DNA from 4 places in the Halomonas sp. Mc5H-6 genome. Region 3 is predicted to be linked to each of the others. Evidence: predicted binding sites of a transcription regulator. Region 3 holds the regulator's gene; each other region holds the start of a gene.
What was found. The regulator LexA, encoded in region 3, represses DNA repair genes until DNA is damaged. The targets are predictions, from matches to a motif close to TACTGTNTANNTANACAGTA.

Region 1 (8,301 bases), on a different contig from region 3:
TTCCACCGGGTCCCAGAACCACCAGCCGCCCCAGCCCAGCTCGTAGTAGGCCCACCAGCTGCCCAGCGCAATCCCGACCGTCAGAAACGCCCAGGCGGCGTTGGTCCAGGGTCTTGCCCAGCGGGTCCAGGCGGCATCCAGCCGCCCTCCCAGCAAGGCGGCGATGGCAAAGGCAAACACCACCGAAAACCCGACATAGCCCATATACAGCATGGGCGGATGAATGATCAGACCGATATCCTGCAACAGGGGGTTAAGGTCCGCGCCATCGGCGGGGATATCCGGCAGATGCCGCTCGAAGGGGTTCGAGGTCAATAGGATAAACAACAGAAAGCCGGCGCTGATCAGCCCCAGGATACCGAGCACACGGGCGAGCATGTCCCGGGGCAAACGCCGCGACCACCAGCCGGCAACGCATCCCCAGCCCGCCAGCATCAGGCTCCACAGCAACACCGAGCCTTCATGGTTGCCCCATACGGCGCTGAGCTTGTAATACCAGGGCAACAGCGAATTGGAGTTGTTGGCGACATTCACCACGCTGAAGTCGTCCATGGCGTAACTGGCCGTCAAGCAGGCGTAGGCCAGCAGCACAAACAGAAACTGGCCGGTGGCCATGGGCCGCCCGTAGGCCATCCACAGAGGGCGTCGCGTTGCGGCTCCGGCCAATGGCATCACTGATTGCACCACCGCCATCAGTAGCGCAATGATCAGGGCGAAATGACCTATTTCGGGCAATATCCGGGTCAGCATGGGGACTCCGGCTGAGCACGATAATCGACGGTGAGGTGGCGGCGCATCACGTATCGTCCTTGCGCTGCTGGCCTACCTCGGCGGCCTTGGCCTGAAAATCGGCGGGCGAGTAACCGGCCTCTTCCAGGGCTTGTGCCACCTCGGGGGGCATATAGTTCTCGTCGTGCCGGGCTAAAACCTCATCGGCACGAAAACGGCCATTGTCCTGCAGCTCGCCCACCACGACCACGCCCTGCCCTTCGCGAAACAGGTCGGGCAGGATGCCCTGGTAGTCAACCTGCAGATCGCCTACGTAGTCGGTAACGGTAAATTCAATATTCAAGCTATCGGCATCGCGGGATACCGAGCCGACTTTCACCATGCCCCCCGCGCGGATGGAACGCGACATGGGGGCTTCGCCCTGGGCGATCTGCACGGGGCTAAAAAACAGATTGATGTTGGCCCGCAGCGCATACAGCGTCAGGCCAACGGCCACGGCGGCCAGGCTGACCAGCGTGACGATCACATACAGCTTGCGCTTACGCTTTGGGGTCATCGCAATGCCCTCTTTGCTGCGGGGCTGCGGCCCGTCGGCGCGCCACCCGCTTGAGGTGTTTGAACAATAGTCGACGCTCAAGCCGGGCATGCAGTGTCAGGCCCAGCATAAATACGGCCGTGACTCCCCAGGCAGACCACACGTAGACACCATGCTCGCCCATGGACACCCATTCAGCCAACGAGGCCACCATCAGTTAACCTCCTCAAGCAACGCTTTTACCCACCGCGTGTTGGCCTCTCGACGGAGTATTTCGCTGCGCGTACGGGTCAGCGTAAGGGCGATAAAGAAGCCGTAAAAGCCTACCACCATAATCAGCAACGGCAGCCACATTTCCACCGGCATCGCGGGTCGGGAGGTCAGCGTAAATGAGGCGGGCTGGTGCAAGGTGTACCACCAGTCCACCGAGTACTTGATGATGGGAATGTTGATCACGCCGACCATGGCCAGCACCGATGCCGCCCGCGCACCGCTATCCCGGCGGCTAAAGGCGCCGCGCAGCGCTATCACGCCCAGATATAAGAACAGCAGAATGAGCATGGACGTCAACCGGGCGTCCCATATCCACCATGTGCCCCAGGTCGGCACGCCCCACACCGCGCCGGAAAACAGCGCGACAAAGGTCATGGCCGCGCCCAGCGGGGCCATGGCCGCGGCCGCCATATCGGCAAGCTTGATTTTCCAGACCATGAAAACAAGCCCGGAAACCGCCATGGCGACAAACACCGACTGGGCCAAAAAGGCGGCGGGCACATGCACATAAATGATACGGAAGCTGTTGCCCTGCTGGTAGTCGGCGGGGGCGAAGACAAGCCCCCATACGCTGCCGACCAGCAGCAAAACGGCAGCCACGCCCCAGCACCAGGACTGCAGCACTGCGCTCCGGTAATAAAACCACTTTGGCGACCCCAGCTTATGTATCAAGCCCCACATACAGTGCTCATCCCTACCCGTTAATACTGATACGCAGCGACGCGGCAATGGCCCAGGGAGCAAATATCAGCGCCGCGGCCAGCAATGCGCCAAGCATCGCCAGATGAGGCAGTACGGCATCGCCCTGGATAGCCGCCTGAACCGCCCCGGTACCAAAAATCAGCACCGGAATATACAGCGGCAAAACCAGTAGCGAGAGTAGCACGCCACCCCGGGGCAAACCGACGGTTAATGCCGCACCAATACCGCCGATGAGGCTCAAGCTGGCACTCCCCAGCGCTAACGATGCCATCAACACCCCAATACTGTGGACAGGCAGCGCCAGCATGATACCCAGCAGGGGTGACATGAGCGCCAGCGGCAAGCCGGTAACCAGCCAATGGGCGGCCACCTTGGCGATGCTCAATGCCGCAAGCGGCTGAGGGGAAAGCATCATCTGCTCCAGGCTGCCGTCATCGAAATCACTGCGAAAAAGGCCATCCAGCGACAACAGCGTGGCGAGCAGCGCCGTGACCCATAACAGCCCCGGCGCCATGACGGCCAGCAGCTCGGCCTCGGGTGAAATACCGATGGGAAATAAACTAACCGCCAGGGCATAGAAGACCAGCGGGTTCAGCACTTCACCGCGCCGACGGCGCACGCGATTAAGGTCACGTACCAGGGTTGCGCCAAAGGCGACGCCGAGGCGCCTGGAGGTCGGTTCGGCCAGTACCGCAACGCGCTGTGTGGTTTCTGAAGGCGGCAACTCTGGCTCCTTTAGCCCAACGCAACATGACGCAGCGGATGGTCAATAGCGAGTACATGGTGGGTCGTCATCACCACGGCCCCTCCGGCCCGGGCATGGGCAAGCAACTGCGCCTCCAGCGCCTCGACGCCCGCCTGATCGATGGCCGTAAAAGGCTCATCCAGTATCCAGAGAACACGCGGCGTGAGACTCAGCCTTGCCAGTGCCACGCGGCGTTGCTGACCCGCTGATAAATGCCCCACCGGGACATCTTCAAAGCCTGCAAGGCCCATGACCGCAAGGGCGGCTTCGCGCTGCGTCGCGTCGCTGCATTCATCGTGCAATGCCTGGTACCAGGCCAGGTTTTCCAGCGGCGTCAGGCCCGCACTCACGCCTGGGGAATGCCCCAGGTAGAGCATGTTGGCGGCCAAGTGTTCGCGACTCTGTCCCAGCGGCTTGCCCTGCCAGTGGAGTGCCCCGCAAAACTCGTTGAATTGCCCGGCCAGCACTTTTAGCAGCGTGGTTTTGCCACTGCCGTTGGGACCGGCCACGTGCCATATATCACCGCGATTGACGTCGATATCCAGCCCCTCGAAGAGCCAGCGGCCATCGCGCTCACACCCCAGTTGACGGCCTTGCAAACTCAGCGACACATGCCACCCCACGCAATGAAATACTGGCTTGAACTCTACACTCAAAGCCATTTCCCCGCTAGTCGCGCCAGCCTGCGACCCTCGCTCAGGTCGGGTTGCCAAACCACTGGATAATTATTCCTGGCACTGTATGCAAAAACAGGTTTATACTGGATAAACACTGTATGAAAGAACATGTAAAAACCTAAAAAACGTATCGTGTCTACCGATAGATCTTGCCTAGGGACCGGGCGCTGATTTGGAGAAAGCCGATGAACATGTCGATGAACGCCGCATTACCGACGACTCGCCCAACGCCACGCCCCTATGCAATCCCGTCGGCAGCAGCGCGAATGACTCGCCGTAACACCTATACGCTGAAAGTGCGCGGCAACCGGATGGCCGATTGCAACCTGTTCGATGGCGACGTCATCGTGATTCGGCGCTATCAGGACGATAGTCAGGGCGAAACGGTTATCGCCGAAATCAATCAGCAAACCCTGGCCCTCAAGCAGCTATCCATCAGCCGGGCGGGCGTACGCCTGTGGCTGGATGATGCCCGGCACCCCGAAGTGTTTTTGCATAATCGCGACATTCAGGTACTTGGCATGTTCATGGGAATTGAGCATCATCCCGTGACACACTAAATTGCCGGGACATTCATGCGTTATCGCGTACCCCAACTGCCCCCAGGCACTTGGCATATTGACGAGGTCGAGGTCGAGAAGAGCCGTTTCATTGCCTGGATAGCCCACACTCCGGAGGTTGACGCCGCGGAGGCACTGACAAAGGCCGCCAGGCAGGCACACCCCAATGCGAGCCACCACTGCCTGGCCTACATTGCCGGCGCCCCGGGCGAGCAGCTGCGCATTGGCTTTTCCGATGACGGCGAGCCCGGCGGCACTGCCGGCCGCCCCATGTTTCAGGCGCTTCAAGGTAGTCAGTTAGGCGAGGTCGGCTGCATGGTGATCCGCTACTTTGGCGGCACCAAACTGGGCACCGGCGGGCTGGCCCGGGCCTATGCCCAAGCGGTGAACAAGGCACTCGATACCCTGGAAACCCGGGAAGTTATCCAACGCGTTCACTACAGGGTATGCTTTTCCTTCGCCGACGAATCCATTGCCCGCGGATGGTGCGAGGAGCAGGCCATTCCCGTGGTCAACGCCGAGTATGACGGAAAGGGGGTCACGCTCACCATCGGCTGGCCGAGTGACTGGGCACTCGACTTGACACCGCTGGAAAGCCGCCTGAAGCAGTCCATTCCCGCGCAGGCCATTAACACCTAGGCAAAAAAAACGGCCGCCCGTTGAAGGTGCGACCGTTTTGCTGAGCGTCAGGTGTTTTTTTACCCTAAGCACTGATTAACCTAAGTACTGATTAACCTAAGTACTTGATCATTACCCCTGCGGCCACCGCCGAGCCGATCACCCCGGCCACGTTGGGCCCCATGGCGTGCATCAGCAGGAAGTTATGCGGGTTGGACTCCAGCCCCACCTTGTTGGCCACGCGTGCCGCCATGGGCACCGCCGAAACGCCTGCCGCGCCAATCAAGGGGTTGATCGGCATTTTGCTCACCAGGTTCATGAGTTTGGCCATCAGCACGCCTGCCGTGGTGCCGATCCCGAAGGCGATGATCCCCAGCGCCATGATGCCCAGCGTTTCCACGGCCAGGAAGCTGTCAGCCATGAGCTTTGAGCCCACCGCCAGCCCGAGCATGATTGTCACGATATTGATCAGGGAGTTTTGCGCCGTGTCGCTTAACCGCTCGACCACGCCGCATTCGCGCATCAGGTTGCCAAAACAGAACATACCCAACAGCGGCGACGCATCGGGTAGAAACAGCGCCACCAGGATCAACAGCAGCAACGGGAACACGATTTTCTCGAGCTTCGACACCGGGCGCAGCTGCGTCATGGTGATCTCGCGCTCTTTCTTTGAGGTCAGAAGGCGCATGATCGGCGGCTGGATCAACGGCACCAGCGCCATATAGGCGTAAGCGGCCACGGCAATGGCACCCAGTAGTTCAGGGGCCAGCATGCTCGAGACATAGATCGACGTCGGGCCATCCGCCCCGCCGATTATGCCGATGGCGGCCGCCTGATTGAGCGAGAAATCCATCCAGCCCATCGACGACAGCAGCACGGCACCGAAGAGCGTGGCGAAGATGCCGAACTGTGCGGCGGCGCCGAGAAACAGCGTTCTCGGATTGGCCAGCAGCGGCCCAAAGTCGGTCATGGCGCCAACGCCCATGAAGATAATCAGCGGTGCAATGCCCGAGGTAATCGCCACGGTGTAAAACATGTACAGCAAGCCATCGCCATAGCCCGCCCCCTTGGCCACGGCTTTTGCGGTAGCAAGCTGCTCGGCCGATGCGCCATTGGCCATCATCTGTTGAAGGCTCGTGCGCCAACTCTCGATATTCGCCTGACTGTCCAGGCTGCCACCCAGCGCCGAGGCGATCTGTTCCAGCAGCACGGGCCGCCCCACGTCAATCGCCTGATCCAGCGCGGACAGCGCCAAACCGGCTTCGGGGATATTGGCGAGAATGCCACCAAAGCCAATCGGCACCAGCAACAGTGGCTCAAACTTCTTGTAGATGGCGAGATAAAGCAGCAGTAGGCCCACCATCACCATCACGGCTTGGCCCAACTCCAGATTATAAAGCCCGGAGCCTTGCCATAGGGTCAGTAATTTATCCATGTGGAGGGTCCTTAAAGTTCGATCAGCGTATCGCCAACGACAACGCTGTCGCCTTCACTGACGCTAACAGCCGAAACGGTCCCGGCACTGCTGGCACGCACTTCGGTTTCCATTTTCATCGCTTCAAGAATAATCACCACGTCACCCGCTTCGACGGTATCGCCCGGGCGCACATTGACCTTGAAGATGTTGCCAGCGAGCGGCGCGGTGATGGCCTCGCCGCTGGGGGCCGGTGCTTCTTCCTTCGGAGCGGCACCGCCCGCGGGCTGCTCTTTCACATCGCTGATGTCGCCGCCTTCAGCGACTTCCACGACAAACGCCTTGCCGTTGAGTTTGACAGTGTAGGTTTCCGGACCGGCACTGACGGCAGGCGCTTGGCTTTCTGCCTTGGCAGGCTCGCTGGCCGTTTCCGCCTCGGCGGCCTGGGGCTCGGGCTCAAAGGCGTCGGGATTGTCGCGGTTCTTGAGGAATTTGAGACCAATCTGCGGAAACAGCGCGTAGGTCAGCACATCGTCGACCTGCTGCTCGCCCTCGGCCAGGCGAATGCCGTCGGCCTGGGCGTGATCTTTCAGTTCGCTTGCGAGCTTGTCCATTTCCGGCGAGAGATTGTCCGCCGGGCGGCAGGTGATGGGTTCGCCACCTTCCAGCACGCGCTGTTGCAGTTCACTGTTGAAGGGCGCAGGCGCGGCGCCGTATTCGCCCTTGAGCAGTGCCTGGACTTCCTTGGAAATGGACTGATAGCGCTCGCCCATCATGACGTTCATCACTGCCTGGGTGCCGACAATCTGCGAGGTCGGCGTGACCAGCGGAATAAAGCCCAGGTCTTCACGTACGCGGGGGATTTCGGTGAGCACATCGTCGAGCTTGTCGCCCGCGCCCTGCTCTTTGAGCTGGCCTTCCATGTTGGTCAGCATGCCGCCGGGCACCTGGGCGATCAGAATCCGCGAGTCGATGCCGCGCAGCGAGCCTTCAAAGGCAGCGTACTTCTTGCGCACGCCGCGGAAGTAGCTGGCGATATCTTCCAGCAGTTCAAGGTCGAGCCCGGTATCGCGGTCGGTATCCTTGAGCATCGCCACCACCGATTCAGTGGGACTGTGGCCGTAAGTCATCGACATCGACGAAATGGCGGTATCGACGTTATCAATACCTGCTTCGACCGCCTTGAGAATGGTCGAGGTGGAAAGCCCCGTGGTGGCGTGGCAGTGCAGGTGCACGGGGATCGACAGCTCTTTCTTGAGGCGCGAGACCAGCTCAAACGCGGTGTAAGGCGTGAGTAGACCCGCCATATCCTTGATAGCCAACGAATCCGCGCCCATGGCCGCGATGGTCTTGGCGAGGTCAACCCAGCTATCCAGGGTATGGACCGGACTAACCGTGTAAGAAATAGTCCCCTGCGCATGACCGCCCACCTGGCGAACCGCCTTGATGGCGCGTTCCAGATTGCGCGGGTCGTTCATCGCATCAAAGACGCGAAATACATCGACGCCGTTGGTTTTGGCACGCTCGACGAATTTATCCACCACATCGTCGGCGTAATGACGATAGCCCAGCAGGTTCTGGCCGCGCAGCAGCATGGCCTGGGGTGTGTTGGGCATGGCGTCCTTGAGGGCCCGAATGCGTTCCCAGGGATCCTCGCCCAGATAGCGAATGCAGGCGTCGAACGTCGCGCCGCCCCAGGTTTCCAGGGACCAGTAGCCGACTTTATCCAGCTTTTCGGCAATCGGCAGCATGTCAGCCAGACGCAGACGGGTAGCAAACAGCGACTGATGGGCGTCGCGCAGTACGACATCGGTAATGCCCAGTGGTTTTTTTGTTTCGTTCATGGCTTGGCTCGTAGTCAAGGAATGTTTATTTGTAGTAAAAATAACAAAAAATCATGCGGATTGCCTGGAGCGCCCCGACAAAAGATGAAAGTTAACGACGTCTTTTCGAGCGATAACGGTGCACTGCAGCACTAATCACGGCTAGCGTCTCATCGTCCTGTCCTTTCCCCCGGGAGGCAGGCTTGGCCCCACCACTGGGCGCAA
Region 2 (8,301 bases), on a different contig from region 3:
GCGATCAAATACCGGCTCACCCAGCCCAACCGGCACGCCCTCGGCCACCACGGTGATCTCCGCGCCGACGGAATCCTGATCACGGCGCAGTTGATCCATGTAGTCTTCAAGCTCGGGCACTCTGGCGGGATCGGGGCAGAAAAACGCGTTCTGTCCGACGGCATCCCAGGAGTGGAAATCGATCCTGATCGGGCCAAGCTGGCTCATGTAGCCACGCACCTGCACGCCCTGAGCCGCCAGGTACTGCTTGGCGATGGCGCCCGCAGCCACGCGTACCGCGGTTTCCCGGGCGCTCGAGCGCCCGCCGCCACGATAGTCACGGTGACCATACTTGTGGTGGTAGGTGTAGTCCGCGTGGGCGGGGCGAAACTGATCCTTGATTTTTGAATAATCTTTCGAGCGTTGATCGGTGTTCTCTATGAGCAAGCCTATCGAGGTTCCGGTCGTTTTACCTTCGAAGACCCCCGACAGGATTTTCACCTGATCCGCTTCCTGGCGCTGGGTGGTATACCGCGAGCTGCCAGGGCGGCGGCGGTCCAGGTCGTGCTGTAAATCCGCCTCGGATAGCGGCAGCCCCGGCGGGCAGCCATCGACGATCGCGCCTAGCGCCGGGCCGTGGCTTTCCCCGAAGGTGGTGACGGTAAATAGTTTGCCAAATGTATTGCCGGACATGAGCCTTAGCTCCTCACGCAAAAGACGCCGCATGGGCGTCGAGTTCAGCGGCGCTCAGGGCAAAGACGCCCTGGCCGCCACGCTCGAATTCAAGCCACATGAACGCCACCTTGGGAAAGGCAGCCTCCACGTGGCGGTCTGAGTTACCCACCTCGACAATCAGCCACCCTTCATCGGTCAGGTGTGCGCGTGCTTCGCGCAGGATGCGTCGCACGATATCCAGACCGTCGCTGCCCGCGCCGAGCGCAAGGGCAGGCTCGTGGCGGAATTCGGCGGGCATGGTGGCCAGATCACGCTTGTCGACATAGGGCGGGTTCGAAATAATGACATCAAAACGCTGGCCCTCCAGCCCGCTGAACACATCGGCTTCCACCGCGCGTACGCGCTCGCCGACATCATGGCGGGTGATATTCTGGCGCGCCACGGCGAGCGCCTCCTGGCTGATATCGGCCAGCGTCACCTCGCAGGTGGGCAAATAAAGCGCGGTGGCAATGCCGATACAGCCGGAGCCGGTGCACAAATCCAGCACCCGTTCGGGCGGCTCTTCGGGAAACCAGGCAGCAAAGCCATCCTCTATCAATTCCGCCATCGGCGAGCGCGGAATCAGCACGCGTTCGTCAACGTCAAACGGATAACCGGCGAAGAAAGCTTCTCCCAGCAGGTAAGGTAGCGGTCGGCGCGTGGTGATTCGCTCACGGGTCAGGGTCACAATACGCTCGCGCTCCATCGGCAACAAACGTGCATCCTGTACCCCTGGGTCGACATTCCAGGGCAAATGCAGTGCCCCCAAACACAGCGCAACGGCTTCGTCCCATGCCGACTCGGTGCCATGGCCATAATAGAGCCCCGCCAGATAGAACTCGCTGGATACCCAGCGCAGGTAGTCACGCAAGGTTATAAGCTCGCTCACCAGCGCCGTATCCGGCAGGGTGAGGGAGGAAGGCGAAGTCTCGGCGTTGAGAGGCTGGGTCACATCGGCTCCTGGTCAACAAAAGCGGCCATCTCTTAGGAAGACGGCATGGCAAAAGAAAAGATTGTACCTTTGACGCTGCCCGGTTCACAGCAGCGCGCATCTCGCTATACTGTGCGCCTGTTCTCCGTTTTGCCCATTTGCCATTTGAGCCTGTCATGACACGACGCCGCCACCTGCCCGATGATGACGATATCAGTGCTTTCCGCCAAGCGCTGAAAGCCGCGGGCGTGCGTCGCATGGCCACCAACCAGGCCGACCCCGGCAAACCCAAGCGCAACGATGATGCCCAGCAGGCCAGGCGGCTGGCGGCGGTGGAAAGCAATACCTTCGCAACCACCGGCCGCACCTCTGATGGCCGGGTCGAGGCGGTGCGCCCTTCCGAGTATCTGGAATTCAGCGTCGCCGATTTGCCCTGGCGTACCTTCAGCCAGCTCAAACGTGGCCAGATGGCCTGGCAGGCCGGCCTCGACTTGCATGGCTACACCCTTGAAGAAGCCCGGCTGGAACTTGAGAGCTTTCTGCGGGATGCAACTGCTCAAGGGCTTCGCTGCGTGCTGGTCGTCCACGGTAAGGCCTGGGGCACAACGGCTGATTTTCCAGTACTGAAAAGCCACACCAACGCCTGGCTGCGCGAGTGGCCCGGCGTCCTGGCGTTCTGCTCTGCCATTGAGATCGACGGCGGCACCGGCGCGGTCTACATCCTGCTACGCAAACGCGGCCAGTAGGCCCTCTACGCTTACGCATCCGATGCCGTGTCGGGCATCCGTCGTGCCAGGGCGTCATCGGCCAGATGACGGCCCAGGCGGATCAGATCCCTGGCGCGGTGAAACTCGTAGGTACTGCACACCGTTTTGGGAACTTCGATGAGAATATCTGGCGGGTAACCGGCAATTTTATATTTCGCCAGCGCCGCCTGGGTAATATCGAACGATTCGAGGATCATATCCAGCTTGCCCCATTCCCGCTTGCCGCGAAGGTCCAGCGTCTCATCCACCTCACCCTCTTCGCTACTGCTGCCCAGTTCGCTCCATAGCCGCCGCGTGGTAGCCCGCACTTCGTCCATCCAGCCACCGATATTGGCATCGCGGTCACGCTCCCGGGTGGTGCGGCTGTCGTTATCCTCATCCTTGGGAAGCAGTGCCTCCAAAGACACCGGCTGCGGGCTGTGGGCAGTCACGTTCACCGCCACCACAAAATCTGCCTCGTGGGCGGCGAGTATGGGCATCATGGGCAGCGGATTCAGCAGGCCACCGTCGACCAGTACCTGCCCTCCCAGATGCACAGGGGTAATCACGCCGGGCACGGCGATCGATGCCCGTATCGCGCGCAGCAGCGGGCCGTTTTGAAACCATACCTCGCGCTGACGTACCAGGTCAGTGGCCACGGTGGTTACCGGAATCGGCAGGTCTTCCATCAATGTATCGCCCACCAGCCCTTCCAGCTTGCTCATGATCTTGCTGGCACGCATGGCGCCCATCGGGCTCCAGGTCACATCGACCAGCTTGAGCACATCCAGATAGTCCAGGTTACACACCCATTCACGGTATTCGGGAAGTTTGCCCGACGCATAAATACCGCCTATCAGCGCGCCCATGGAGCACCCGGCAATCGAGATGATCTCGTACCCCCGGGCTTCCAACGCCTCAATCACACCGATGTGCGCGTAGCCCCGGGCGCCGCCGCTACCCAGAACCAGCGCCACTTTATTGCCGTTATTACCGTTATTGCCGTTCGATACACTGCCATCGGCCAGGTTCGGTTCGTTCATTGCTCGCTTCCTACGACTGATCCCGACGTTTCATTGATAGATTGCGCAACCACCTCGGCAACGCGGGACACCGCCTGGGGTTCAAGGTGCAGGTGATGACCGCCTGCCAGTACATGGCGTGTTAAGTGGGGTACCGCCTGGCGGGCTTTTCCCGCCCAGTCGCGCTCGCCTAAGATGCCCTCCTCACCTTCTATCAATAGCACCGATGCCTGGATATCGGCCAGTAGCGCTAACACCTGGGAAGGCGTAAAGCGTACCAGCGATGGCTTCAACAAGCGGCTGTCGGTGCGCATCTGTACGTGCCCGTCAGCCGCCACATCGGCATTGCGCTCCACCAGCGGCGTGGCCGTGATAGTGTCTAGCGGGGTAACACCACCGGCCACACGGGCCGCCACCGCGGTGGCCAGATCAGGGTAACGCGGTGCCCGGGAAGTGGGCCGTCTATGCGCCATTAACCCCTTGCGCAGCTGGCTTGCCGTGTCACTGGCGGGGGTATTGAGCGCACCCAAACCATCCAGCAGCGTCATTCGCTCAATACGCTCCGGCAAGGCAGCCGCCAATAAGCAGGCCACCGCGGCGCCCATGGAATGGGCGAGCAACACCGCTCGCTCAATGGCCAGGTCTTCCATGGCATCCAGTACGTCATGGCAATAATCCCACAGCGCGTAATCCTGCCCCGTCGGGGCGTGTGCCGAATAGCCATGACCACGGAAATCGATGGCCACAATACGAATATCCAGCGCTTCCACCAGCAATGGCGCCAACCGGGAAAAGCTTGCCGCATTATCGAGCCAGCCGTGGAGTCCCAGCCAAGTGGGCGCCTCCTCGCGCCCCCAGCTCAGCGCCGCCAAACGACCGTGGGCAAGGGAAAGGGAGTGCGGATAACGCCTTGAAGTGGGTTGAGACATTATGAACCTATCCTAAGCAAACCAACCGCCCTAGGCGGCAAGATGACGGCATAAAGCACAAACGGTACCATGCCAAGCGTCATTGTCTGTACAAAATGACTGACACTCACCAACGTCCATCTTTTCCTGCTAACGAGGCTTCTATGAAACCCCACCGTGATACCCGAACGCGCAACTGGGTCTTTTTCATCGCTGTGACCAGCGCCATTGTGGTGGGCCTCTGGCTGGCAAGATAAGCCTTCACGGATATTCCTAACAGCTCTTGCAATTTTATCCCCATGGCCAAATACTGTATATAAATACATATTTTGCCAGTGAGGAGGCTGACCATGACGCAGCCGTTATCGCCTATCGCGCCAGCCGTGCCGTTAACGCATCAGTCGCTGCCCTTTCCTCCGCTACACGGCCGCGCTGGGTTTAGCGGCTTCCCTTCCCCCGCCCAGGATTACGAACCGCGCACGCTGGACCTCAACGTGCGGCTGATCAAGAACCCCACCCACACGTTTTACCTGACCGCCACCGGTGACAGCATGGAAGGTTGGGGAATTTTCGATCGCGACCTGCTGGTGGTTGACCGTAGCCTTTCCCCTCGCCTGGGGCATATTCTGGTCGCCATGTTCGACGACGAACTACTGATCAAGCGCTACGCGCTCTATCGCGGCACGCCGCACTTGTGCTCAGCGCACCCCCATTATCCGCCGCTGCCTCTGGAAGACAACGACTGTCAGGTATGGGGTGTTGTCCGGGCGGTCATTCACGAATACCTGCGATGATGTCACCGCCATGATCGGACTGGTCGACGCCAACAACTTTTACGTCAGCTGCGAACGTGTTTTCCAACCCCATCTGGAGGGCAAAGCCGTCGGTGTGATGTCCAACAACGACGGCTGCGTAATCGCCCGCTCGGCGGAAATGAAAGCGATGGATATTCCCATGGGCACCCCTGCCTTCAAACTGGAGGGGCTCCGCCAGCGCGGCGAGATTCATCTGCTGTCGTCCAACTATGAGTTGTATGGCGACATGTCGGCACGGCTCGCCCAACTGCTGCGCGACGCTTGCCCTGAGATCGCCCCCTACTCCATCGATGAAATGTTTGTCTACCTGGAGGGCATGAGCGAGCACCAGTGCCAGGCCCTGGGCGATCGCCTACGCCGAGACATTCAGCGTTGCCTTGGGTTACCGGTATGTATCGGGCTGGCACCGACCCACACCCTGGCCAAGCTCGCCAACCATGCAGCCAAGAAGCAGCCACACTACCAGGGCGTTTGCCTGCTTGCCGGGAACGACGCCAGCACCACCGCCTTGCTGAGACAAACGCCGGTCAGCGAGGTATGGGGCGTGGGCAGGCGGCTTGCCGAACGGCTTGCCATTAACGGCATCCATAGCGCCCTGGATTTACGCGAGTGCGATAAGAAACAGCTGCGCAAACGCTTTTCCGTGGTGCTGGCGCGCACCGCCCTGGAACTGCGTGGCACCCCCTGCCTGACAATGAACGCGGTGGATCAACCGCGCCAGCGCATCATGACGTCGCGCTCTTTTGGTCAGCCCACCGGGGTAAAAACGCAGGTGCACGAAGCACTGCGCCGCCATGCCCAGCGTAGTGCCACAAAACTTCGCGAACAGCACAGCCTGGCGCGCTCGGTGATGCTGTTCCTGAAAACCAACCGCCACCGCCGTGACCAGCCACAGTACTTTCCCCACACCCTGGTCGCGTTACCCACCCCCAGCGACGATACACGCGTGATCCTCGACGCCGTCCGCCAGGGTCTTGAGCAGATATACCGCCCCGGCTATCGGTTCATGAAAGCCGGCGTGATGCTGCTGGATCTCGTCGACGCCCAACAGCATCAGCTATCGCTACTCGATGCCCCCGCCCGCCACCATCCCCGGCTAATGGCCACCGTGGACGCCATCAACCAGCGTATGGGGCAAGACACGATCCGTTTCGGGATGACCGATGACGAAGCCCCCTGGCAACTGCGCTGCGCCCATCGCTCGAAGCGCTATACCACGCGCTGGGATGAGTTACTTGAAGTCGGCACTCACCCCGGCGCGATTGCCGACGCCAGGGCAAGACGGCAACAATCGCAGCCGTAATAGCACTCAGCGGGGGCTCCGAACATGACGCAACCGCGGGCTGAGCGTTTCGCCCAAGCACGCCATGACGACCAGAATCGCCAGTAACCAAGGCCAGTGCGCGACAAAGGAGACCTGATAAATATCCAGCGCGTTGATAAAAATCACCACGATACCGAGCGGGCTAACGTAGCGCACCATGGTCAGCCACAGCGCATAGGGCAGAGGTGAAAGCCCCAGCTCATCGCGGAACGTCTCGCTCTTCAACACAAAGCCTGCCAGCACGACCGTGCCCAAACCGCCCAACGGCATCATCAAGCGCGAGGTCAGGTAATCCAGCCAGTCAAAGAAGTTCTTGCCCGCCAGCGTCCAGTCGGCGCCCAGGTTGAACGACAGCATCGCCAGGGTACTGATCAGCCAAAGTACGATGCCGGTGCCCCACGAGGCCGCTTTACGCGAGAGACCTTTGTTATCACATAGCCAGGACACCGTCGCCTCGACCATCGAAATCGCCGAGGTCAGTGCGGCCATCGACAGCATCAGGAAAAACAGAATGCCAAACAGTGTCCCCAGCGGCATCGCTTGAAACGCCAGTGGTAAGCTCATGAAGATAAGCCCTGGGCCTTCGGCGGGATCCATCCCGTTGGCAAAAATCACCGGAAAGATGGCCAGTCCGGCCATCAAGGCCACCACGGTATCGGCAACCGCCACGCTTAGCGTGGTGCGCCCGATGGAAGTCCCTTTAGGCAGGTAGCTGCCGTAAGTCAGGATGGCCCCGGAGGCCAGTGACAGGGTGAAAAACGCGTGCCCCAGCGCGGCCAGCATGCCTTCACTGGAAAGACTGCCCGCCTTGAAAGAAAACAGGAAACTGAATGCCTGACCAAAGCCGCCCGAAAAAACCCCAAACACAATCAACAGCGCCAGCATCAGCACCAGCCCGGGCATCATCCAACTGACGTTTTTTTCAATGCCCTCCTGCACGCCTTTACCGACGATCAGCATGGTCAGCAGCGTGACCAGGGTGCTCCAGAAGCCCAGGTTCCAGGGATTGGCGTTATTGGCACCAAACACTGCGGCCATATCGTCAACGCTGCTACCCGAAAGGCCGCCGGTCAGCATCTTCCACAGATAGGAAAACGACCAGCCCGCCACAACGACATAAAACGACAGAATCATGAAGCCACAGAGCATCGCCATCCAGCCGATCAATGACCATACTGAAGACCGACCGGACTCATTGACCACCCGGCGAATGGCATCGACCGGGCTCCCCTGACCGCGCCGCCCAAAGGCAATCTCGGTCATCATGACCGGCACGCCAACCGCCAGGATGCAGGCGAGATAGACCAGCACGAAGGCTCCCCCACCAAACTCCCCGGTGATATAGGGAAACTTCCAAATATTGCCTAACCCAACGGCCGACCCCGTCGCCGCCAGCATAAAGCCCCAGCGGCCTAACCATTGGATGCGCGGTTGCCCAGAAGACGCCATGATCTACCACCCTGTTGGAAAAAAGCGCTTATCCTAGAGGATTTGGCAACGAATGCGCAAAAAATCCTGACGCGCACGGCCATTCAACACATCATGGCGACATTCAAGACGTCACTACGAGGCATACACGGCGGCTTTGGCCTCGGCGTCCAGCCGCTGCGCGGTTTGGTCGACACGCCGCAACCAGGCAAACAACAGGGCGCCCAGAGCCACGAAGCCACCGGCCAGCCAGAGACCAACGTTATAGTGGCCTGAAGCCTCCGCCAACATGCCTGTCAGCGCCGGCGCGATAATCTGCGCGGCGCCGTAGGCCAGGGTCATTTGCCCCATCAAGCGTGCGGGGCTGGCGGGATACAGCCGCCCCGCCATGGTCAGTACCAGGCTGACACAACCCAGAAAGGTGCCGCCATAAA
Region 3 (8,301 bases):
ATGACCACCTTGGCGGTACCACGGCCGATGCGTTGGCCGATGGCGCGGCCGGTGACCAGGGTGCGGCCTTTCTCGCGCAGCTGGAAACGCTCCAGTTTGCCGCCTTCCTGCTGGGAGACCACGGTTTCCGGCCGGGCCTGCACGATGTAGAGCTCACCGTCGTCGCCATCCAGCGCCCACTCGATATCCATGGGTCGCTGGTAGTGCTGCTCGATGGTCACAGCCTGGCGGGCCAGAGACATCACCTGGGCATCGTTCAGGCAGAAACGACCTCGGTCCTTTAGCGGCACGTCAATGGTCTCGACCGACTTGCCTGCGCTGGCATCTTGGGTATAGACCATCTTGATCAGCTTGGAACCCAGGTTACGGCGCAGCACGGCGGGCCGCCCCGCGGCCAGGGTCGGCTTGTGAACATAGAACTCGTCCGGATTCACCGCCCCCTGGACGACGGTTTCACCCAGCCCCCAGGAAGCCGTCACAAAGACGGCGTCGCGGAAGCCCGACTCTGTATCCAGCGTGAACATGACACCCGACGCACCCGTTTCCGAGCGCACCATTTTCTGCACACCCGCAGATAGCGCGACATTTTCATGCGCATAGCCGCGATGCACACGGTAAGAGATGGCCCGGTCATTAAACAGTGACGCGAACACTTCGTGGACAGCACGTTTAATGTTGTCGAACCCTTCGATATTGAGGAAGGTTTCCTGCTGGCCGGCGAAGGAGGCATCGGGCAAGTCTTCCGCGGTGGCCGAGCTGCGCACCGCGACCTTTAACGCAGGGTGACGCTGCTGAAGGCTCGCGTAGGCGCTACGCAGTTCTTTTTCGAACGTCGGGGGCAGCGGCGTGTCGATCACCCACTGACGGATCGTCTTCCCTGCCTCGGCCAATGCTTTGACATCGTCGACATCCAGCCGCGCCAGCATCTGGTTGATACGCTCGTTGAGACCTTCATGGGCGAGAAACTCTCGGTAGGCATGAGCCGTGGTGGCAAAGCCACCTGGCACCGTGACCCCCGCTCCCGATAAATTGGAGATCATTTCGCCAAGCGAGGCGTTTTTGCCACCCACGCGTTCGACGTCAGCCATACCCAATTGATCGAACCATAGAATGTAATTGTTCACGCAACCCCCTCGCTCGATAGGCCAGCGATCATGACAACCGCCAGAGATGAATGCGGACACCCTAGCACCGCCCCGGTGTATTCGCCATTGGTCTAATAGCGAAGGCGATGGAGGATTTTTACAACAGGCGGCCTTTTTGAACCTTTGTTGTAGTCGCGACTCGAGCACCGTTGTGCCGGACGTCATCCCGACCCACAATAGGCACAACGTTCAGGAGAGCAAACACCATGCAGCGCACGGCATTTTTCATTTCGGATGGGACGGGCATCACCGCAGAGAGCCTGGGAAGAAGCCTGTTGGCCCAGTTCAGCGATGTCGAGATCAACATGCAGACCAAGCCCTATATCGACACCCTGGACAAAGCCCAGGCCCTGGCCGAGATCATCGATGCGACGGCCGTTCGGGACGGCCAACGGCCGATCATCATCGACACCATTGTCGATCAGCAAATTCGTGACGTGATTCGCAAGGCCGCCGGCTTCAAGGTGGATATCTTCTCCACCTTTCTGGAACCGCTCGAACAGGAGCTCGCGACCCATTCCTCTTACAGCGTGGGGCGAACGCACTCGATTGGCAGCGACGACGTTTACATGGACCGCATCCACTCGGTGCACTTCGCGCTGGACAACGACGATGGCGCACGCACCCACCAGTACGATAAAGCCGATATTATACTGGTCGGGGTATCGCGCTGCGGCAAAACCCCCACGTCGCTCTATCTGGCGCTTCAATTTGGCATTCGCGCCGCCAACTACCCCCTCACGGAAGACGACCTGGACGAAGACGGCATGCTGAAATTGCCCCGGGTTCTTGCCCCCCATCGGCACAAGTTGTTTGGCCTGACAATCGACGCCAGGCGGCTGGCCGCCATTCGCAACGAACGCAGGCCCAACAGTCGCTACAGCTCCATGGACCAATGCATGCAGGAGATCGAGCAGGCCGAAGCATTATACCGCCGCCTGCACATCCCCTATATCGACGCCACACGCTTCTCCGTGGAGGAAATATCCACCCGCATGATTGCTGAAACCGGGTTGGCGCGGCGCTTTTCACCCCGTTAGGGCCGCATGAGATCACATGCCCTTGGGCGCGAAGATACCCGGGGCATTGCGCCAGTACCCCTTGTAATCCATACCAAAGCCAAATACGTATCGGTCGGCGACCTCCAGGCTACAGTAGTCAGCCTTCAGCCCGGGCACTGCCTTGCGGTCGTGGCGCTTGTCGACCAGTACCGCCGTGGTAATGCTGGCAGCCTGCGCTTCCTGGCAATAGTTCAGAATGGCCGCCAGCGTCGTGCCTTCATCGAGGATGTCGTCGACGATAACGACATGCCGACCGGCCATGGGAATCTCCGGCGACACCCGCCAGAAAAGCTCTCCGCCACGGGTTTCGTTACGGTAGCGCGTGGCGTGCAGGTAGTCGACCTCAAGCGGAAAGCCCAACCGGGTCAAAAGGTGGCCTGTGGTGATCAAGCCGCCATTCATGACGCAATAAAAGACCGGTAGTTTATCGCCCAGATCCGCGCTGATCTGCTCAGCCATTCGGTCCAGCGCCTGCTCCACCTGCTGCTGGGAAATCAAGCAGTCTGCGTTGTCCATGAGCTCGCGCATGGTGTCGAGGGATGCGAGCGCTTCTTTGTCTAGCTTTGCCATTGAAGTTCCAGCCTACTTGGTAAAACGATCGTTAACTGCTGAGTGAATGAGCGGCCATGGCTTCTAGCTGGGCATGCGTACGCCGCCAGCGGCTAAGCGCCGGTAGCGCATCCAGATCGGGACGCGCGCGTTTGTAGCGTAGCTTGCCGGGCCTTAAAGACTGAGGGGTTGGAACGGCGGCTACAACCTCAAGCGCCGCCTCGCGATCATTGCATACCAGCAACATGTCGCAGCCCGCAGCAAGCGCAGCCGCTGCGCGTTCGCGGGGCCCACCGGCCTCATGGGCACCCGCCATGCTCAAATCGTCGGAAAAGATACAGCCCTTAAATCCCAGCGACTGACGCAGCATCCCCAGCCAACTGGGTGAAAAGCCGGCGGGTCGCTTGTCAAATGCCGAGTAAACAATATGCGCTGGCATGACACCATCAAGCTTTTTGGCCAGGGCGCTGAAAGGCACCAGATCGTGCTGTTTGAGCGTCTCAAAAGGCCGATCATCAACGGGCAAGGCGAGATGCGAATCTGCCGCCACGCCACCATGACCGGGAAAATGCTTGCCGATCGCTGCCATACCGGCTTCATGCAGACCGGCTACCAGCGCGCCGCCCAGTTCGCTGACTTGCGGGGCCTTTGAGCCAAAACTGCGGTCGCCGATGACGCTGGATAAACCGCTATCGATATCCAGTACCGGAGCAAAGCTGATATCCAGCCCGCAGGCGGCCATTTCCATGCCCAGGAGCCAACCGGTGTCCTGAGCAAGCCCCAGGGCCGCCGCACGATCCTGCTGATAATAATCGCCCAGCCGAGCCATCGGTGGCAGGCGTGTCAGTCCTTGCTTGATACGCTGGACGCGTCCGCCTTCCTGGTCCACTGCCAGCAACAGGTCGGGGCGAAGCTTACGCACCTGGCCGCACAGCTTTCTGACCTGATGGGCATCTTCGACATTGCGCCCAAACAGGATAACGCCACCCACCGCGGGGACTTTCAGCAACTGCCTCTCTGCGGCGGTCAGCGTTGTCCCCTCAAGGTCCAACATGACCGAGCCCAAAGGATGTGTCATAGCGGGATGTCCAAAAAAGGCGCTAACTCTAGACGATGATTAGCGAGGAGTCCAACGATCAACGGCTGTCGTGTAACCAGACAGGCGTCCCTGGTATCGCATGCTCAAACAGCCAAAGAAGATCGGCATTACGCAGCCGTACGCAACCATGGGAAGCGGGCTGCCCCATGGGCTGGTCCGGCGGCGTACCATGCAGATAAATATAGCGGCGCTGAGAATCGACCTGACCACCGCGGTTTATCCCCGGTTCCAGGCCACACAGCCACAGAATGCGAGTCAGAATCCAGTCTCGCTCGGGAAACGCGGCCGCCAGCTCGGCGTTAAAGACTTCTCCCGTCCAGCGGCGTCCTTTGAAGACAGCGTTTTCCGGGGCATCGGCGCCAATGGCGGCACGAATATAGTGCCAGCCCAGCGGCGTTTGCCCGCTTCCCTGCTGATTACCCAGGCCCTGGCGACCGGTGGAAATGTCGCACTCATGACGACACACATCGCCCTGCCAGGCGCGCAGCCGTTGCGAGTGGGTGTCGATTTCCAGCCACAGCCCCTCCCGGGGCGGCATGTCAATGAGCGACGGTGTCTGCATGGTGCTCAATGCCTTTCTCATCAGGTAACGGCGCGTTCATCGCCGCCACCACTACCGGCCGCAGGCGGCGAACCAGATCGCGGACCGACACGTGCTGGTGGTAATCCTTTTCGGCAATATCGCGCAGCGCATCCAGCCCTGAAAGCGTAAAGATAACGGTACCCAACATAAAGTGTAGCCGCCAGAAGCGCTCGGCGTCCGGCAGCTCCGGTGTCGCACGGCGAACCAACTCGGTAAAACGGCTGAACACATCGCCGTATTGCTGCTGGATATAACGGCGCAAATGACCCTGTGCCTGGCTGTATGCAAGCCCCAGCAAACGCATGAAGACTTTGAGGCTATTGCGTTCGGCAGGCACCGTCAGCACGGTTGTCGCCATGGTTTCGAGGAGCACTTCAAGGGGGATGTCACGACCCTCGTAGCGGGCTTCAAGTTCATCCAGGGCGCTATGAAAGCGTTGGGAAAACGGATCCAGATAGCGAGCAAACACCGCCTGGATGAGTGCTTTCTTGGATCCAAAGTGATAGTTCACCGCGGCAAGATTGACCCGTGCCTTGCTGGTAATGTTGCGTAAAGAGGTTTCGGCAAAGCCGCGCTCGGCAAAAAGCACTTCAGCGGTATCCAGAATGCGCGTCACCGTATCCGATTGAGCCATGCTGCTCTTCTCCTAAAACGGGCCAAAAAAGCGGGCCATAAAAAACGGATGTTTTAAACAAACTAGGATACTACGTTATCGGTTGTTACCTCTCAACGTTTACCTGAGCACCTGCCCCGTCCCCATCGTGACCTCGCATCTCTATATACATCAATTTGTTAGCTGACTTACCTCAAAGATATACTGGACAGGAGAACATGCTGTATACTTAACCACATACTGTTAATTACGCACTGTTAACCACGTCGGATAGGTCAACAGAAACGCAGTCTTGCTCACTTATTCAATCTGGAGGCTGGTATGTCGCGGCCATTAACCGTTCGCCAACAAAATGTGTTCGACTTTATTGTCAAGACCATGGGTGAGCTCGGCTATCCGCCCACTCGGGCTGAAATAGCCAAGGCGCTGGGGTTCCGCTCACCCAATGCGGCAGAAGAGCATTTGCGCGCCCTCGAGCGCAAAGGTGTCATTCGCATTATTCGCAATACGTCTCGTGGCATACGCCTGCCCAACCAGGAGCCCCAGGAAACGCCAGACGCTCTGCCAGCCTCAGACGCTGCCAGCGGCCTGCCAATTATTGGCGAGGTCGCAGCGGGGAGCCCCATTCTCGCCGCTGAGCACATTGATCGCTACTGCCCCCTGCCCGCCGACTACTTCACGCCCAGGGCCGATTACCTGCTGCGCGTGCGAGGGCTGTCGATGCAGAACGTTGGCATTCTCGAAGGCGACCTGCTTGCCGTGCATCGTACCCAGCGCGTCCGCGATGGCCAGATTGTTGTCGCCCGCCTGGAAGACGAGGTAACCGTCAAGCGTTTCAAACGCGAGGGCCACCAGGTCACGCTCATTGCGGAAAACCCCGATTTCGATCCGATCAATATCGATTTACGTACCCAACCGCTCGATATTGAAGGGGTTGGGGTCGGCGTCATCCGCGGGGGCAATGGCCAGTCGCTCGGCTAGCTGAACACGATGGTTTTATTGCCGTGCACCAGCACGCGGTCTTCCAGGTGCCAGCGAAGGCCGCGAGCGAGAACGGCTTTTTCCACATCACGGCCAAAACGTACCAGATCGGTCGGCGTGTGACAGTGACTGACCCGGTGGATGTCCTGCTCGATGATGGGCCCTGCATCCAGCTCCTGCGTCACATAATGGCAGGTGGCACCTATCAGCTTGACGCCACGCTGATAAGCCTGGTGGTAAGGCTTGGCGCCAGCAAAAGACGGCAGAAAGCTGTGGTGGATATTGATGACCTGCCCCGCGTAGCGTTCACATAACGCCGGCGGGAGAATCTGCATGTAGCGCGCAAGCACGATACTATCGGCCCGGGCATCGTCAATATGCGCCTGCACCTGCTCAAAGGCCGCTGTCTTGTCCGCTGGATCCACCGGCACATGGTGATACGGAATTCCATACCACTCGGTTAACGAACGCATGTCATCATGGTTGGAAATAACGCCCACGATATCGCAGTCCAGCTCCCCCACCTGCCAGCGGTAAAGCAGATCGACCAGGCAGTGGGATTCTCGTGAGACCATCAGAACAACACGCTGGCGTTTCTGAGTATCGACCAGTGCCCACTGCATGTCGAACCGCTCCGCCACCGGCTCGAAGGCTGAACGTAACGCCTCTGCCGACATACCCAGCGAATCCGCCAATATTTCGTAGCGCATGAAAAAACGCCCGGTTTCCAGATCGGAATGCTGGCTGGCCTCGGTGATCGACCCGCCCTGATCCGCGATAAAACTCGAAACCTTCGCGACGATCCCCACCTGGTCCGGGCAGGACACCACCAGACGATAAAAATGCGACATAGTCATTACTCTTCAAAGTTGCCGTTCACAGTTGCCGGGCGGCGATGATCAGGCCGTCCATTGGCATTAAACAAACGTCTAGTGTACAGAATGCAGCGCCCGCAATCACCGCCCGCAACGGCAGTGATTGTTAGCCGCCCGCCCCATCCCGTATAGTTAACCAATTACTTTCTAGGCTTTATTACTCTGATGCATCCACCGCGCGTTCATATTCGTCCCCGTCGTCGCCCTCCCTTACGCCTCCTGCCGTTAGGCGGCTGCGGGGAAATTGGCATGAACCTGACGCTTTATGGATACGAAGACCACTGGGTCGCCGTGGATTGCGGCATGATGATCCGCCAGGATTTACCCAATGCGCCGTTGCAGGTGCCCAACCTGGAAACCCCCAAAGCCCTGGGCATTGCACCGCAAGCGCTCTACATCACCCACGGCCATGAAGACCACATTGGAGCGGTCGCCTGGCTCTGGCCCCACTGGCAGTGCCCCATCTATGCGACGCCGCTGGCGGCCGGCCTGCTGCGTCTTAAGTTTGCCGAACATCAACTAAGCAGCGCTGCCATTCACGTAGTCGAACCCGGTGAGGCATTGGAAAGCGGCCCCTTCACCCTGCGCTACCTGGCGGTTCCGCACTCGATACCCGAGAGCTGCTCGCTGATGGTCATGGCAGGCCGCTACCGGGTATTGCATAGCGGGGACTGGAAGCTTGATCCTGAACCGATTATCGGCGCGCCGATCAATCAGGCGCAGTTCAAGGCATTGGCGCCGGTTGACCTGGTCGTGGGGGATTCCACCAACGCCCCTATACCCGGCCACTCGGGCAGCGAAGGCGATGTCGCAAGAGCGCTTGTTGAAACACTCGCTGGCTGCGAAGGGCGCGTCATTGTTTCCTGCTTCGCCAGTAATCTGGCCCGCGTGTTGGCGATTGGCCGCGCAGCTTACCAGTGTGGTCGGCGCGTCAGCCTGATGGGGCGCTCGATGGAGCGCATGGTGGGTGTCGCACGCGGCCTCGGTTATCTGGACGATTTTCCCGCCGTGGTGCCCGCTCACGATCTGGGGTATTTGCCGCCGGATGAAGTCGTGGTCATTGCCACCGGCAGCCAAGGCGAGCCGCGCGCCGCCCTGCAGCGACTTGCCCAGGGGCGTCATCCTCACGTGGACTTACAGCCCGGTGACAACGTGATTTTTTCCGCCAAAGCCATTCCGGGTAACGAGCGCCCCATCGAACAGTTGAAAAAGCGCCTGCAGCAGTTGGGCGTCAAGCTCTTCGATGAGTTCAGTCACCCGCAGCTTCACGCGACCGGGCATCCGGCACAGGACGAAATCACCCGCTTTTATCAATGGCTGACGCCAAGCCACCTGTTGCCGGTTCATGGTGAGAGCCTTCATCAACAGGCCCACCAGCAGCTGGCGGCGTCGCTG
Region 4 (6,938 bases), on a different contig from region 3:
TTGCCAAGTTCTGATGCGGTTGTTTTTTCCATCTCTGGTTAAAGTGGCGAAAGTATCGGTTAAAAACTTACTCTAACGGTTTACTGAACAAGTTTGCGCGACATAAAAATACGCTTCTCCATCAGTTGACCAATCCGTGATAGAGCTCATCGGTATTAGGCTCGTCGGACTGTTTGGTGGACTTCTGTTTGGCTTCGAAGAGGTCAGGAGCGTTCTCCAGTACTTCACGCTCCAGGTACTGACCATGGCTGGATGAGGCTGGAAACGGGCAGCCGTCTCGGATGTTATTTAGTCCCCTTTGACATTTTAAAGGGCGGGAATACCTACAAAATGTAGAGGCTTGATGTGACAAAACACGTTGACAATAAATCTAGATTCCATGAGCTCTGTGGATATGTCATATGCTATGTCACAAACGGGTATCACATAAGTAACTAATGTAGGCAGTGATCGGGGGAACTTTACCGGGTGTCCAAGTAGTCACGTGATGCTAGTTGCTTTAGCGACCTCCATGGCGTAGCTGATCGCGGTTACTTTAAGAGACGGAAAATTCTTGCTTGCCACGATGCCGGTTTAACGTCTTATTTCCCTAAGCCAAGAACCTCGCCTAACAAGCTACATTGCTATTGGTGCTCGGCCTATCAGTGTTGCTCAATGAAAACGCAATGCACCACGGGCACCTATAGGCGTATCAAAAGCTGGGAACACTAGGATAAACTGGAGGTGGTAAAATCTCTACTGGACCGGACGCCGAACATGGTGCGCCTCCGTCGTCAGAATGTCGAGCACCTCTTTGGCAAGTTGAAAGCGTGCATGGGAATAACGCACTTCATGTCCAAGAGCCTTAAGAACGTCAGCACGGAAATGAGCCTTCAGGTGCTTGCTTACAACATGAAACGCCTCATGAATATTCTCGGTACTGGGGGGTGATCCAAGCAATGCAACCATAGAGTTGCTGAGCTTGGCGCTACTGCGCTTGTAGAATCTGGTAAGGCTCTTTAGTAGAGGCTTCTTAGACTTTTATATCGATCAACGTAGATGTTGGTTTAATTATTGAGGACGTTGTGAACCTATCTAGCTGACCGTTAATGGCGCAATTGCGGTTGTATACTGTAATCCCCAACTGGTTTTTTTGTTTTCACACAGCCTCGCCCGATAGCTGATATAAAAAAGAAAGAAAACATCCCAACTTGGACCCGCCCAGGCGGGCGGATCCAAGTTGCTCTCCATTTCCGCTACAAATATCCCATTTCTGCAAACGACTTACACCCCTCGCTTCCTACCACCACATGATCAATCACCCGAATGTCCATCAGCCCCAGGGCTTCCTTGAGTTGCTGGGTGATTCGCCTATCCGAATCGCTTGGTTCGGGGTCACCGCTTGGATGGTTATGTACGAGGATGACCGCCGCGGCGTTGTAGGTGAGGGCAGCTTTGAGCACTTCCCGGGGGTAGACGCTGGATGTATCGATGGTACCCCGAAACATTTCCTCGAAGCATATGACACGGTGCTGAGTATCGAGAAACAGGACGCTGAACACCTCGTGCTCGTAGTCCTGGAGCAGTAGCCGCAAGTGCTCAAACGCTTGCGAGGGCTGGGTGATCTTGCAGCCTCTGGCAAGCTTGCGACGCGCAAAGCCTTTGGCGAGGTTGATGATATCGGCTTCGGTAACCGGTTCTACGACGTGGTAAGTGCCTGCCACTTCACCGGCCTTGAGTTTGCTGCGGGTCATGGTTGTCTCCAAAAAAAGAAAACGCCGGGGTGGTGGCCCCGGCGTCTATGTCGTTATGTGATAGATAGTTCGTCGATGATGAGGTTGGCTCATGCCACCATCACTTGGCTGATACGCCGCTCCATTTCCTCATGGAAGGCTTCGACCCGCTCGGCAATGGTGCGGATCATGATGTCGTCGCGGTAGGCCCGCTTGATAAACAGCGGCATGCCGGGCCAGTAGCTGACAAAGTCGATCCATTCCCGCTCGCTGACCCATAAGCCGCCTTGGCACTGGGCAACGTGCTCTGATGGAATCTCCCCGCTTAACAGCACATCGATCTGGAACTTGGGCAGTTTGGTTTTGATCTCCAGCAGGCCGTTAGCACCGACCAGGCTATCAGGCGAATAGCCCACGTCATGGTTGAGGATGATACCCACTTCCTGCGGGCTCGGCTCGCCGGATGCATTGACGTAGAGCGAACGGGCCACCCCTTCCAGTTCATGACCACGCCGGGTATGGGCATTGCCCTGAAATGGCTCGGCTAGCTCGCCGGTCATCCGCTCACCCATCAACTGGTGCATGTAGGTAATGGCCCCGGCACCGAATCCACAAGGGCCCTTGCCGTTGACCAGCAAGGTCTTGAGCTCCGACATGGTGACGCGCCCCAAACGCGCCGCCAGCCACTCGGGAGAGCCTTGCGTCATGTTGAGGATCTGCATGGTCGCCTCCTTAGGGTAGATAGGGGGAAAATGCCTGTTACTTATTGGCCCGTTTGGTGAGGGACGCCCGTAGTTTGTCGAAGTCGCTGTAGGGCACCTGCACGGCAGACCCGTACTTGCCGCTGAACCACTCCTGAGTCGTTGCTGGGCACTGGCTGATCAGCCGCTGGATCTGCCCCGCCTGGAAAGCAGTGACTGTCTTGATGCCTGCTTTAGTGCTGGCATTGCCGTTATCGTCCTGGCCGCGGGTGGTGATATTGAGCAGCGCGCACAGCACGTAGCGCTTGCCGTAACTGGTGGAGGAGCCAAACGCCTGAACCGCATTCTTGTTACCGCTGATATCGGCGGGTAGCAGCATGCTGGTTTCTTCACGGTGGCCGTCCTTGTGCATCAGGACGCCGGTGATCTGAATGCCACGTTCCTGCGTCTGAATACGAAAGCTCACCGCAAAGCCATGTTTCTGCATGATCGGGCGTACGGTATCGACGATATCCTCCAGGGTGGCGTAGAAGCCGTTGTTGGTTTGTCCTCGCTCCTCGATGCTGGGTAGTTCGGTCTGCATCGCTGCCATGGCCGCGCTGTAGGCCATCATGGCCTGGCGATCCATCACCCGCTCCTGCATCTGCAGCAAACGCTCCATCTTGTCGATGTCGACGTCCGGGTTCAGCGCAGCCCGCTCGATCACCTGAATGATCGCGGTACTGTCAGCGGTGGGATGAGCCTCCAATGCGGCCGGCGTGTTCGACGAGGCAGCGTCTGGCTGAATAGCTGATGACGATGTTTCGGGGTGATTGGAATTGATGACATGGGTGCGTTGTGCCATGGGGCACCTCCGGTTATCTCGAATCGATACAGGGATAATCCAACGCCCAAACGTTGCTGGGCTGGTTGGAAGCGGTGAGGCGGGTAGGGTTAGTCACCCAGGTGATCGGCCAATGTCTCGGCATCCAGGGGCTCTAGACGGACTTCCGCCCGGTAGAACTTTCCTTGGGCGCAGACGACGGTCTCGGCGTGATGTTTTTGGTTGGCCAGCAGGGCTTCGGTCAGCTGGGTCAGTCCGGTTTCGACGGTGTGAGAGACGAATGTCATGGCAGTTCCTCGTAAGGTAAACCCCACAGCAAAACGCCCGGCCTTGATAGGGCCGGGCGTTTATGCCGTGGAGGTGGTGAGTGTCACTGGATAGGGAATAGCGTGATGGTGGGATATCCGGGAAATCGATGAAGCGAGGTTAAGGGGCTGATTACGCCACCAGCGCAAGCGCTGCATCGAGCGCTTCCTGCTTCAACTGTGCGCCCTGACCGAACCATGCCGAATCCATGCGGGTATCGTTGCTACGTGCCCGTTTCTCATGGTCGACATACTCGGTGACCGCATTGAGCAGGCCCCAGGCCGTGTCCTTGGCGGTCACCAGGTGCGAGCCCCGACCTTCGCCGGTATAAAGCTTCTGCACTTTATTCAGTGCCCGGTAGTTCGGCAGCTTGGAAGGATCATCCAGAGGCGTTTCGGCCCCGCAAATCACCGACTGCAGGTACTGCTGGGCTTCACGGCGGTCGATCTTGCGTTCCGACAAGGCCTTCATGCGGTACATGAAGTCATTCCACTGGGATACGGAAATGCCCAGCTGTCGCTTGACGGCCCGCGGGTCGAACTCCGAGCGATGGGGCACCTTCACTGCCTGCGATGTACCATCAACGGCGATCTGCAATGTGTTGTTGCACACCACCCGTACCGTGGTGGGGGTCGCCATGGTCGCCAAGGTGCCATCACACGAGGTGGCCAGCAGCAGGTAGTCGTTCACCTCATCCTGGCCTTGCAGCGATGTGCTCAAGCCACTGCGCGCCAGGGCCCAGAACTTGCGACCACCCTTGAGAACCCCGGCGGTTTCCAGCTCATACCCCGCGTACTCGGTCAGGTCACGGTAAAACTCCAGGATCTCTTCCGGCTGCACCACCTTGTAGCGCTGCGATACCACGGAGAGCGGGGCCTTGTTGTCCGAACGGTAGAGCACCTTCTGCTCGGGGAAGGAATGAATGCTGCCCAGGTGACTTGCGCCTTCGGCAATAAAGCGCACCGGGGCCTCTTCAATGTGCCAGTTCATACCGGCCTGTTGTTGCCAGACTTCCAGCGGTTGATGACGGGTCAATTGCTGTCCCAGGCCATGCCAGGGGGTAGCGCCTACGTAAGCCATTTGTTCAACGAGATGTGCCATCAGTCATTCTCCAGACATAAAAAAAGCGCTGACACAGCTGTCAGCGCATGGGTGGGTGGTGAGTAAGGTGTATCGCCGTAAAGCGATGTATCAACGTGCGGGGGCCAGGGGCGGAAAGGGGTGACGAAAGATATGCCCGCACGACAGGCAGAGCCACGGGGTGCCTTCACCGGGCGGCAACCATTGCGAGAAGAACAGGGCGGCTACCCGCGCCCCCGACTGTCCTCCGGCAATGGCGCCCATCATCGCGACGGGCAGTTTGGCGAGCGGAAAGCGCGAGCTGGCTATCGACAGAGGCTGGGTGACGGCGGCTGATCGCCAGGCACCGATCGCCCCGCCAATCAGGCAACTCCCCGTGGTACCGATCCGTTGAGCGGTATCAAGGTTGAGCATGCGCGTTTCAGCACAGTTAAAGCAGGGTGGTGGCATAAGCGGCACTCCTATGGTCAGGGAAGCGATCCCTGTGGTGGGCTCATAGGAGTGATATAGGTCTCAAAATTAGTGGCGTTGATCGTGGTGGTGTTGCGTCAACCGGTGTCTTTCTTGATACTGGCTATATATACAGTTATCGAGAGGCACCTTACCATGTCATTGCCCGTTTCCCTGCTGGGCCGAGCAGACGCTTATGCCCCATCGTGCCCGTTACCGCTCTATTCGAGTGCGGTGCGTGCGGGGTTTCCGTCTCCCGCCGATGATCACCTGGATACCGACCTGGACCTTCACCAGTATGTGGTGAAACGTCCGGCAGCGACCTACTTCGTACGTTCCGAAGGGGATTCCATGACGGGTGATGGTATCCATCACGGTGACTTGCTGGTGGTAGACCGGAGCCTTGACGCGATGCCAGGCCGGATTGTGGTGATCTGCGTGGACGGCGAACTGACCGTGAAACGGCTGGAACGGGTTGGCCAGCGCACCTACCTCAAGGCAAGCAATCCCGCTTACCCTCCGATTCCGATTGATGGTCGTGAGTCCCACGTCTGGGGCGTCGTCACTCATGTGCTGCACAGCCTGCCAGGGGCACCGCTGCAATGATGGCCTTGGTCGACTGCAACAATTTCTACGTGTCCTGCGAGCGGGTCTTTAACCCGACACTGGAAGGTCGTCCGGTGGGTGTGCTCTCCAATAACGATGGATGCGTTGTAGCCCGCTCCAACGAACTGAAAGCCCTCGGCGTCGAGATGGGTGCGGCGATGCACCTGCTTTCGCCCCAGATCCGTCGACAAGCCGTGCTGCTGTCGAGTAATTACGCCTTGTACGGCGACATGTCCCGGCGCGTCACGGAAGTGCTTGGCGAGTTTTCTCCCCATGTCGAGGTGTACTCGATTGACGAGAGCTTCGTGGGCTTTCAGGGCTTTGATCCCGACGCGCTGGAGCAGTACGGGCAAACGTTGCGAGAGACCGTTAAACAATGGACCGGCATTCCGGTCTCGGTGGGTTTTGCACCATCGCGCGTCCTGGCCAAGGTAGCCAACCATGCCGCCAAGAAACATCCCGCCTACCGGGAGCAGGGCGTGTGCAAACTCATGGCTGACGGTATCGACACTCAGGCGCTGTTGAAGCAGTTGCCCGTCATAGAGCTGTGGGGCGTGGCCCGCCGCACCGGTGAGCGCCTGCGGGTCATGGGGATTGAAACGGCGTGGGATCTACGCGAAGCCGATCCCAAGCACATACGACGGCATTTCAGCGTGGTGCAGGAACGCATCGTGTGGGAGCTGAGGGGCCAGCCGGTGATACAACTGGACGACATGAGCGAGCCCAAACAACAGATCATGGTATCGCGTTCGTTCGGTCGACTGACCGGTAATCCGCATGATCTACGCGAAGCGCTCCGGCAGCATGCCGCCAGGGCCGGTGAGAAGCTTCGCAAGCAAGGCAGCGTGACCAGCGCCGTCATGATTTTCATCCGCACCAATCCCTTCCGCAACGACTTGCCGCAATATACCAACCGGGTGGTTATTTCACTGGAACGACCCACCGACGACAACCGAGAAATCACGGCCGCCGCAGTACAGGGCTTGCGGCGTCTATGGCGTAAGGGCTACGCCTACCAAAAAGCCGGCCTGATGTTGCTCGACCTTTCCCCCAAGGCCAACCGCCAGCTCACCCTTGCCGAGACCCCGCAAACAGAAGCGGATGCACAGCGCAGCGAACGCCTGATGACCACGGTTGATAAGCTCAATCGGGAGTTTGGTCGGGGCACCATACAGATGGGCCTGCCCCGTAAAGGTAATGCCTGGGCGCTGCGAAGCGAACGGCGCACGCCGCGCTACACGACTCAATGGAATGAATTGC

Region 1: NH395_RS12745 (S24 family peptidase) is a predicted target of LexA. The motif match lies at 3,720-3,739, and genes of this name have one in related genera.
Region 2: NH395_RS08205 (S24 family peptidase) is a predicted target of LexA. The motif match lies at 4,609-4,628, and genes of this name have one in related genera.
Region 4: umuD (translesion error-prone DNA polymerase V autoproteolytic subunit) is a predicted target of LexA. The motif match lies at 5,191-5,210, and genes of this name have one in related genera.

What each region holds. Positions count from the first base shown of each region.
Region 1 covers NZ_JAMXSI010000008.1:131,376-139,676, forward strand. Annotated here, with positions in the region: gene NH395_RS12715 (heme lyase CcmF/NrfE family subunit) at 1-750, opposite strand, end outside; gene ccmE (cytochrome c maturation protein CcmE) at 797-1,285, opposite strand; gene ccmD (heme exporter protein CcmD) at 1,269-1,478, opposite strand; gene NH395_RS12730 (heme ABC transporter permease) at 1,478-2,218, opposite strand; gene ccmB (heme exporter protein CcmB) at 2,232-2,963, opposite strand; gene ccmA (cytochrome c biogenesis heme-transporting ATPase CcmA) at 2,975-3,595, opposite strand; gene NH395_RS12745 (S24 family peptidase) at 3,928-4,221, shown strand; gene NH395_RS12750 (YigZ family protein) at 4,237-4,860, shown strand; gene NH395_RS12755 (sodium ion-translocating decarboxylase subunit beta) at 4,952-6,274, opposite strand; gene oadA (sodium-extruding oxaloacetate decarboxylase subunit alpha) at 6,286-8,097, opposite strand; gene NH395_RS12765 (OadG family protein) at 8,189-8,301, opposite strand, start outside.
Region 2 covers NZ_JAMXSI010000004.1:155,774-164,074, forward strand. Annotated here, with positions in the region: gene aroC (chorismate synthase) at 1-672, opposite strand, end outside; gene prmB (50S ribosomal protein L3 N(5)-glutamine methyltransferase) at 686-1,645, opposite strand; gene NH395_RS08190 (Smr/MutS family protein) at 1,801-2,370, shown strand; gene NH395_RS08195 (patatin-like phospholipase family protein) at 2,382-3,413, opposite strand; gene NH395_RS08200 (alpha/beta fold hydrolase) at 3,410-4,321, opposite strand; gene NH395_RS08205 (S24 family peptidase) at 4,651-5,094, shown strand; gene NH395_RS08210 (Y-family DNA polymerase) at 5,105-6,418, shown strand; gene NH395_RS08215 (sodium-dependent transporter) at 6,425-7,888, opposite strand; gene NH395_RS08220 (YbfB/YjiJ family MFS transporter) at 8,003-8,301, opposite strand, start outside.
Region 3 covers NZ_JAMXSI010000013.1:34,085-42,385, forward strand. Annotated here, with positions in the region: gene ppsA (phosphoenolpyruvate synthase) at 1-1,124, opposite strand, end outside; gene NH395_RS15435 (pyruvate, water dikinase regulatory protein) at 1,352-2,185, shown strand; gene NH395_RS15440 (hypoxanthine-guanine phosphoribosyltransferase) at 2,198-2,776, opposite strand; gene nagZ (beta-N-acetylhexosaminidase) at 2,808-3,833, opposite strand; gene NH395_RS15450 (L,D-transpeptidase) at 3,892-4,416, opposite strand; gene NH395_RS15455 (TetR/AcrR family transcriptional regulator) at 4,394-5,071, opposite strand; gene lexA (transcriptional repressor LexA) at 5,372-6,031, shown strand; gene purU (formyltetrahydrofolate deformylase) at 6,028-6,882, opposite strand; gene NH395_RS15470 (ribonuclease J) at 7,156-8,301, shown strand, end outside.
Region 4 covers NZ_JAMXSI010000001.1:189-7,126, forward strand. Annotated here, with positions in the region: gene NH395_RS18425 (transposase) at 724-930, shown strand; gene radC (DNA repair protein RadC) at 1,236-1,733, opposite strand; gene NH395_RS00015 (lambda exonuclease family protein) at 1,823-2,434, opposite strand; gene NH395_RS00020 (ERF family protein) at 2,472-3,257, opposite strand; gene NH395_RS00025 (hypothetical protein) at 3,347-3,523, opposite strand; gene NH395_RS00030 (DUF932 domain-containing protein) at 3,675-4,643, opposite strand; gene NH395_RS00035 (hypothetical protein) at 4,734-5,072, opposite strand; gene umuD (translesion error-prone DNA polymerase V autoproteolytic subunit) at 5,229-5,678, shown strand; gene NH395_RS00045 (Y-family DNA polymerase) at 5,675-6,938, shown strand, end outside.